DNA from 4 places in the Pelotomaculum sp. PtaB.Bin117 genome. Region 3 is predicted to be linked to each of the others. Evidence: riboswitches for the same ligand, from Rfam matches in the RefSeq annotation. Region 3 holds a riboswitch; each other region holds the start of a gene.
What was found. Region 3 has a riboswitch for cyclic di-GMP ahead of A4E54_RS12455 (COG1470 family protein). Riboswitches for the same ligand answer to the same signal wherever they lie in the genome.
Positions count from the first base shown of each region.

Region 1: it holds a riboswitch for cyclic di-GMP, as region 3 does, so the genes downstream of both, A4E54_RS08910 (sensor histidine kinase) here and A4E54_RS12455 (COG1470 family protein) in region 3, are expected to answer to the same signal.
Region 2: it holds a riboswitch for cyclic di-GMP, as region 3 does, so the genes downstream of both, A4E54_RS11145 (hypothetical protein) here and A4E54_RS12455 (COG1470 family protein) in region 3, are expected to answer to the same signal.
Region 4: it holds a riboswitch for cyclic di-GMP, as region 3 does, so the genes downstream of both, A4E54_RS06360 (hybrid sensor histidine kinase/response regulator) here and A4E54_RS12455 (COG1470 family protein) in region 3, are expected to answer to the same signal.

Region 1 is NZ_MVQM01000126.1:5,728-7,929, forward strand. Features, by position in the region: gene A4E54_RS08905 (CPBP family intramembrane glutamic endopeptidase) at 1-795, shown strand, start outside; cyclic di-GMP riboswitch class I at 969-1,075, shown strand; gene A4E54_RS08910 (sensor histidine kinase) at 1,265-2,202, shown strand, end outside.
Region 2 is NZ_MVQM01000151.1:24,903-27,104, forward strand. Features, by position in the region: gene A4E54_RS11135 (hypothetical protein) at 100-393, opposite strand; tRNA gene A4E54_RS11140 (tRNA-Thr) at 661-735, opposite strand; cyclic di-GMP riboswitch class I at 1,058-1,141, shown strand; gene A4E54_RS11145 (hypothetical protein) at 1,179-1,415, shown strand; gene A4E54_RS11150 (DUF2225 domain-containing protein) at 1,893-2,202, shown strand, end outside.
Region 3 is NZ_MVQM01000164.1:13,164-15,365, reverse strand. Features, by position in the region: gene A4E54_RS12460 (ribonuclease J) at 1-712, shown strand, start outside; cyclic di-GMP riboswitch class I at 837-930, shown strand; gene A4E54_RS12455 (COG1470 family protein) at 1,094-1,990, shown strand; gene A4E54_RS12450 (hypothetical protein) at 2,080-2,202, shown strand, end outside.
Region 4 is NZ_MVQM01000095.1:2,042-4,243, forward strand. Features, by position in the region: partial or broken gene A4E54_RS06345 (chemotaxis protein CheA) at 1-81, shown strand, start outside; gene A4E54_RS06350 (hypothetical protein) at 65-310, shown strand; gene A4E54_RS06355 (response regulator) at 303-665, shown strand; cyclic di-GMP riboswitch class I at 817-906, shown strand; gene A4E54_RS06360 (hybrid sensor histidine kinase/response regulator) at 980-2,202, shown strand, end outside.

The DNA.
Region 1 (2,202 bases), on a different contig from region 3:
CATCTTTCAGCCTGGGATCCTGAAATCAAAAGTGCTGTTTCCAAAAAAGATCACTTATTTGTCTGGCTGTACGCTATTGCCATCACTGCCGCGGAGGTCGTTACAACCTTCCATGACCCGCTGTACGGGATTGTCTGGCATGTGGTTCTGCTGGCAGCCTTGCTCGTACATGCTTCCCTGGTCAACAAACAGGCGATAAATCTGGTTTACTTAGCGCTGTCCCTGGCTCCGCTGATCCGGATCATGAGCCTTGCCACGCCGTTGGTTGGCGTTCCGCCTATTTACATGTACCTGATTATCAGTCTTCCACTCTTTACCGCGGCGGCGTACGTGATGAGGTATGCCAGCTTTAAGCCAGAGGATGTCGGGTTGATCGTGGGCAGCTTGCCCCTTCAGTTGCTGGTGGCTTCCCTCGGGGTGCCGCTGGGCTTAATAGAATACCTGATATTAAGGCCCGCTCCTCTAGCGCCGGAGCTTACTTTTCAGCATGTCTGGCTTCCGGCGCTGATCCTGCTTGTCAGCACCGGTTTTTTGGAAGAGTTTATCTTTCGCGGGGTTATGTATCGTGCGGCTGCGGAGACATTAGGCAGGTGGTACGGCAGTATTCACATTAGTTTCATTTTTGCGATGCTGCATATTATGCATCGTTCACCGGCGGACTTGGTTTTAGTTTTTGCCATTGCGCTGCTTTTTTCCACGATCGTCGGCTTCTTTAGATCGCTTTTAGGAGTCTCCCTGGCTCACGGATTAACGAATATCGGTTTATATATCATATGGCCGTATCTTCTTAGATAAAAAACGAAAAATTTCCCGTGACCCTCAAAAAAAATATTATAGACAGCGTATACACATAATATAGGTATTTTAGTACCGTCCAAAAGAATGCTTTGGGTCTATTATTTTGTAAGAGCGCTGTTTTTAATTGATTTGTGTAAAATATCACAATCGTATTGCTCAAATCCTGGAAACAACTGAAAAGGCAAACTTACCGAAAGGTAGGGGCGCAAAGCTACGGGTCTAAAACCGGTCCTTTGTCTCAGCAGAAGTGCCGGTCAATGATCGCCGGGCTGCAGCAAAAACCTATTTTAAAAGCAAAGTACCGCTGCACATTGAGCCGGCAGCGGTACTTCTCGTTTGCAGGGATTGCTGTGCAAAATCAGACAAGAAAATGTAACTTTTAGACAAGAAAATGTAACAATTAGACAAGGTTGGCAGGAATATGTTATTATTCAATTAATTATAATTCTTCAAGGAAGGTAACCAATTGAACACGATAACTTTCTTATCTTTGTTATTGGTCTCGTTTCCCGAAGCGATCCTGGTGGCTGCCCTGGGGTTTCTACTGGTAGGACTCAGACCCTGGTGGCGCGATTTACTAATAATCGGAGTTTTACAGGCGGGTTTTGCTTATGTCATCAGGCTCTTGCCGGTACCTTTCGGGCTCCACTCAATTTTTGAAACATTTTTATTCATTCTAAATATTCGCGTGGTTACCCGCCTGCCATTCAGGATAGTAATGCTTGCTTCTTTACTTGGCCTAATTTTTTACGGCTCGGTAGAAACCGTAGCGATACAGTTCTTGCTGCATGTCAAAGGTTTTTCGCTGACTGATGCCTGGAATTACACTTTTATCAGAGTTTTATACTTTCTTCCTCAAGCCTTTGTCATGCTGATATTTATAGTTGCCTGTAAAATTTTTAATATATCTTTAATCGGTTATTCTCAAGCATATAGTTATTCAGGGTACTTATCAAGAAAAGAAATGCAAAAATACTTAAAGGAAGAAATTATTAATAAGCACAATATTTTTATCTTTGTAGTCGTTCTTTTGCCCGTACTGTTGCTGACGATCTTAAACAGTGCTTTTAACGCGGTCAGGTTGAATATTTTTCCGGGGGAACATTTTATTATCTTTAACGGACTCATGGGGTTATTTATCATTGTTTTAACGGTACTGTCCACTGTCGCCGTCAAAAAAATCGGACAGCACGTGGAAAAGGAATACGAGGCCAAGAGAGCGGAGGAAAACTTAAAACAGATCAAACAATTAATTGATTCTTCCAGAAAACAGAGGCATGATTTCCACCACCAGCTGCAAACCATTTACGGGTTGTTGGAAGGCGGTTATTTTGAGAGAGCGCGGGATTATATAGGCGGGGTATTCGGCGATGTATCCAAAACTGTGGATTTGATAAAAACTGA
Region 2 (2,202 bases), on a different contig from region 3:
ATTCATACCTGCGGCGTTTCACTGGCCTGCTTTTTTGGTAAAACCAAAGCCGCCCTGCCGGACGGCCAATTTATTAAACCTGGCTTATTACAGTCTTACTTAAGCGTTAAAGCGCTGCTTTATTTCTTCAGCAATTATTTCAATATCAACGTTTTCATTGTCGGAGTATATATTTTTACATTCTACCCTATACTCGGGAATTGTTTCTGCCGCTTCCTTTACCCTGAATAAAGGAGACAGCGCTGTATATTCAATTACATCTTTAGAAATTTTATATTCAGCCCTCATGATTATGGTTTTTGCAAACAGCTTAAGCAAATCTTCATTGTTATCGCCGCGAATTAAATCCCTCGGAATTTTAAACTTACCAACCCTATTTATTAGATCACTCACAAATAAAACCTCATCTACTCTTATTATCTATTCATTCTGGCATATTTTCTGGTACGAATCAATGAGCCCATTAACTGCTGAAGTAACGATTAAAAGCGTTTTGTTTAGTCAAGTAAATATTAGTTGGGAGCGCACCTGTCTTTTGGTTTTGCTCGGTTCTGTTAGGCATGGATAAGTCTCATTTTAAAATGTTTGGCACACTTTTGACTTCTAATAGCTAATGGCAAGGACTTCCAACCTCGGAACCCTTGCCATTGCTGTATAATTTGGAGCTGATGGTGGGATTTGAACCCACGACCTGCGCATTACGAGTGCGCTGCTCTACCCCTGAGCCACATCAGCAAATTAGTTCTTTCTCAGTTAATAACTAGTGTATCTAATATTTTATCTGAACAAGTGGTTAAAGTCAACTTTACTCAAATCTCACTTTACTCAAATCACAAGTTTATCCAAATTCCTTTCTTAATGAATTGACTATCTTATAATAATGAGAGCTATAAAATATGATCTGCTACGCAATTTCCCATAAATTCCATTTATAAACTTAAACATTTTATTGCTATCTGAATGTTAACTGCCAAACAGGACCAGAGTCCCGTAACAATAGTTCTTTTTTCATATTTCCTTATATTAGACAGCTTTATATAATAATATAAAAGACGCAAACTGAAAAGAGCAAACATAGTGAAAACTATGGACGCAAAACCACGGGTCTAAGGCATATTGCCATGATAGCCGGGTTACCAGTAACCCCGGTATTTCCTTTCACAAAGAAGGGTTAGCGGATGCGTTATGGAAAAATGTTTTACTTAAACGTTCTTAATATCATTTTATTAGTACTAACTTTATTAATATTAGTAAAATATTACAGTCCAATGCTTGCTGTTGGCATTGCCCTTTATTTATTGATGGGTTTTGACGATTCACGTAACAAGTTTTTCTCCCGCGCTAGTGAACAAAACCATACAGTTATAGTAACTGATTGGATAAAAAATGAAGTAAAGGCAACAATTATAAAATAAGTTAATAATATTATTAAAATGTGTTATTTTTAGGACTGAAGTCCTAAAAAATTGGGATATGCTACCCATGTGTGACAAATAAAAATAATTATAATTATTTTTAATACCTCCTTTAATATAATCACCCATCTGCGGGGTTTTACCCCACCATTCCCTTTTTTCCATAACAACAGGGAATTTTTTTTTGCTTCTAAATCGTATTTCCTTTACAGAAGCACTTAAATCTTTTTAAATATCTAAAAAAGTCAATAAAATCCATATAATAAGAAATAAATATACCCGCTTTTTCAGTTTAGAGAAATATATGCCTTCATCATAATTAAAAATTCCTTTCAAATACCATTTTAGTAGTATAAAATATTAATTGAAATTTCAAAGGCGGGTGAAAAACATTATATGGATGCTCTTGAAAGCATTTTGAAAAAAATATCTTTTTTTCAAAACTTAAACTGTCCTTTGCAAGACCTGGTTAAAAAAATGCATCTGGAACGTTTTGAAGAAAACACAGATATATTTTCTGAGGGAGATCAAGGTTCAAGCTTATACCTAATCATATCAGGAAGGGTTTTAATATATTCAAAATCGTCCACCGGGCAGGAAATGGCTATTCAAACACTTGAACCATCAGATATTTTTGGAGAAATGAGTCTGCTAGACGGCGGATATCGCTCGGCCTGCGCAAGGACATTAGAAAAATCAATAGTTTTTAGTCTGGAACGGAAAGATTTTTTGGAGTTTCTAGACAACAACCCCAAAGCGGCGGTGACCATTATTGAAACTTTAAGCA
Region 3 (2,202 bases):
AGATATCGTACCGGGCGACACGGTTATTATTTCGGCCACGCCCATCCCCGGAAACGAAAAGGTGGTTGCCCGGATTATAGACCAGCTTTTTAAACAAGGGGCGCATGTTATCTACGAATCTGCTTCGAGTATACACGTTTCAGGGCATCCTTGCCAGGAAGACCTCAAAATGATGATTAACCTGGTCCGCCCCAAGTTTTTTGTTCCGGTGCACGGAGAATACAGAATGCTTATTAAGCATGCCGAACTGGCCAAGGAAGTTGGGGTTTTGCCGGGTAATGTCTTTGTGGCTGAAAATGGCCAGGTACTGGAATTTACCCGGCGCGCCGGGCGAATCAACGGTAGAGTAACAGCCGGGAAAGTGCTTGTTGACGGCTTAGGTGTCGGAGATGTTGGCAATATCGTTCTCAGAGACCGCAGACAGCTTTCCCAGGACGGAATTCTAATCGTAGTGGTTACTATAAATCGCGAGGCCGGGTTGATTGTGGCCGGTCCTGACATAGTATCCCGGGGTTTTGTATACGTGAGGGAATCGGAAGAATTGCTGGAAGAAGCAAGGATAAAGGTAAGGACTGCATTAGATATATGTATGGAACATGGTGTATCGGAATGGACAACCATTAAATCGCAAGCAAGGGATGTTTTAGGAAAATTTCTTTATGAAAAAACTAGGAGAAGGCCAATGATTTTACCCATCATCATGGAGGTTTGACGAAAGCAATTACAAATAGTACCTAATATGAATAAAGCCGCTAATGCGGCTTTTTCGTGTTTTAACGGATATTATAGTAAATATAGTGAAAAAATATATTGCATAGGGAAATAATAGCTTATATAATAAAGACAAGCAACTTATGTCGAAAGACATAGGTCGCAAAGCCACGGACCTAATGGGTATTAAATTTGCCTTATGGTAGCCGGGCTGCCTTAGGTTGTTATTAAAGCCAAGCCTAAGTATTTTACTTGGGCTTGGCTTTAATTTTGACAAATTTCGATAAATTATGACGCTGAAAATGTTTTTGATTAACGAGGCGCCACGCATGATTAATACGAATATGATTAAAGGCATGTTTCTGTTTTTTTAGGGTTTGGATTGCTTAATAGTTCATACGCCTATGCCGTGGATTTGAACGGTGTTAGTATGGGCCCGCCAATTGTAGATAAAACCGTTAAACCAGGGGAAAGCTTTGAACAGGAATTTAATGTGCAAAACCGAACAGACGGAACTGTCGAGCTCGAGGCTTATATACAAGATTTTCGCGTGGAGAATAATCAATGGGACAAGGTAGAGGATACCGATTCTAGCTGGTCGCCCATGACTTGGGCCACTGTAATCAACGCTCCGGAAAAACTAAATAGTGGGGAACAAGGTAAAATAAGCGTCAAGTTCGATGTTCCTAAAAATGCGGAAAAGGGTGAATATGTAACTTATTTTAACGTCAAATTCATACCTGTGGTCGCAGGGCAAAAGGGGGAAATGACTGCGACAATTAGCGTTGCATCAGAAATTCGTTCGTTAGTTTACGTAAAAGTATCCGATGCCGCAGGGAATTTAAATCTGATAAGAGCATGGCTCGTGAATAAAGCAGGTACCGGCTTCTGGCATGTCAGTAAGCCTGTCTTTACTATTTCGGTAGTTAATACAGGCAATGTGCATCTGGAAGTGCGGGGCAATATTGATATTACGGACGTGAGCAGAAACCAGGGGGCAAAACTTAATGTACCCATGTTTAACGTTTTACACGGCAAAGAGAAAGAGATTGAAATTCCCTGGAATGAAGCGCCTTTAATCGGTTATTTCAAAGGTAAAATACAGTTGACCCATGATGGTGAAAACTTTGATGAGCGGGAGTTTTCCTTTGTGGTCGGGCCCTTGCCGACACTAGCGGGCACCGTAATAATTTTTTCAGCAGTTATTCTTGCAGTCATTCTGTATATCCGCAAGCTGCAAAAGCAATTGAAGGATGCGGAAAAGACTGCGAAGCAATAATCCCGGGTTATAGTGCTTTGAATAAGGCTATCGATGAAGAATTAGATATCCCAGTTGGTCCGGGTAAGAACATAAAAGGAGGTGAATCTATGAGTAAGAAAGCTGTTGCCATTCTTTTGACATTAGGAATCCTGATGGCTGGGGCAGGTATTGTAAATGCAGCTACCTTGAGCATTACTGCTAATGTTTCATCCTCAGTAACCTTGGCTCTT
Region 4 (2,202 bases), on a different contig from region 3:
GTGCTGGACCCCAACGAACTGGTGCGCCTTTCCTTTGGTGACCGGGACAAGGAGGGAATTATTCATGCGAATGGAAATTGATCTGCCGCTGCTGCTGCCTTACGTGGAGAAAATCAGACAAAGGCTCCTGGACCAGGCTGCCGGGGTCCGAAGGATAGTGTTTACTGCTCCGGGACTGGATGCTGCAGGCCTGCAGCTGATCGTCGCCCTGCAAAAAGAATTTCCTCACGTAGCGGTGGAATTGGCGCCGGAGGGGCCGGGGGAAATTTTCAGGGAGCTCTTGGCGGGGGAGGTGCGTCCGGGTGTATAAAATTCTGGCGGTGGACGACTCTCCCACCGTGCTCGCCAGCATCAAGCTGGCCCTTGAGCGCCGGGGGTATGAATTGCATACCTTCCAGCGGGCGGACGAGGCGTTAAAGCAGCTAAACAGCAAAAAGGCGGACCTGGTTATCACCGACCTGAACATGCCCGGTATGGACGGTATAACCTTTATCCGGCAGGTGCGGGCCAATACGACTTGCCGCTTTACACCCATCGTCATGCTGACCACCGAGTCGCAGCAGGCCAAAAAGGAAGAGGCCCGCAGAGCAGGGGCCACCGCCTGGATAACCAAGCCCTTTACCCCGGAACAACTGGAAATGGTACTTAAAAAGCTGCTGCGGTGAACACCTTGTGAAAGTTTACACCAGGCGATTCCCATCCTCCCGCCCGCACATTATATAATATTACAATTACCGTTTCAATTAAAGCTAGGAGAGTGTTTAATTAATGGGACTAAAGTCCTATTTACATTAGGATAGAAGTTTTATATAAATTAACAGATAAGTACAAATATAGTGAAAGCTATATGCGCAAAGCTGCGGGTCTAAAGTGCCGGACTTGCACTAAGACGGCCGGGTTGCCGGGAAAGTTAATAATCATACCGACAGACACCCCGGTTGGCCGGGGTATTATTTTTGCTTTTAGAGGTTGATTAATAATGCAAGACGCAGAGCTTATCAGGGAATTTGTAGAAGAAGCCGTCAGTCATGTAGATGTTGTTGAAGTTGGCTTGTTAAAATTGGAAGAAGGCGGCGGGGATACAGATATCATTAATAATATTTTTCGCGCTGTACACAGCGTCAAAGGTACGGCAGGTTTTTTTAACTTGAAAAATATTGTAAACTTATCCCATGCCATGGAAAATCTGCTTGGGGAAGTAAGAAACGGCAAGTTAAAAGTGAAAAATGAAATGGTCGATGTTTTACTGGCGGCTAATGACAGTCTAAAAAACCTGATTATAGATGTGGAAAACAGTGATAATATTGATATTTCAGGGCATTTGGCCAATATATCGGCCAATATGAGCGGTCATGCCGGCGCAGGCCGGCAAATAGAAGTTATTAATGAACGGATGTCTGTAAATGAGCAGCCAGACGAAGAGGTTATCATTGCAGATGGCCGGGAATCAGCTATATTGGACGCTGTAGAGCGTGGACAAAGGGTTTTTAAGATAAGCCATAAAATTGACAAGGAGGTTGCGCTGAATTACGACCTGCCTGCTGACTTTATAAAAAAAATTGAGTCCATCGGCCGGCTTATTGGTTATGCAGATAATGATTTTCTTATTACCACGGTGTTGGAGAAAAGTTTGGCGGCTCTGGCCCTGGATATCCCGGAAGAAAATATTATTGAGTTGGATGTCAATGACGGGTTGGACGAACTTGCCCGGCTCATGGATAAAGGAAGCAATAGTTCTCAAACAGAGAAAAATGCCTGCCAACCTGATGTAAGACCGGCGTTGCCCGAACAGGCTGATTTTGACGCGGCCACTGCCAGCCCGGCTGCTGCCGGCTTACCGGTATCTGACGGAGCGCCGGATGGAACGAAAAAACAGCAGGTAGTGAGCATTGAAGACACAATCCGGGTTAACGTTTCTTTGCTTAACGACTTGCTGAATCTGGTCAGTGAAATGGTTCTCGGGAGAAACCAGCTGTTGCGCATACTTGGGGCTTACCGCAAGGAGATCACGGGTTTGAATGTTTTGTTGCAAAACATCGACAGCATAACGACCGAACTGCAGGAAAAAATCATGCAAACACGTATGCAGCCCGTGGCAAAAGTATTTAACAAGTTTCCCCGGATCATTCGGGAATTATCCAAAAAAATGGGTAAAGTTATTGAATTGCGGATGGAAGGTATTGACGTTGAACTGGATAAATC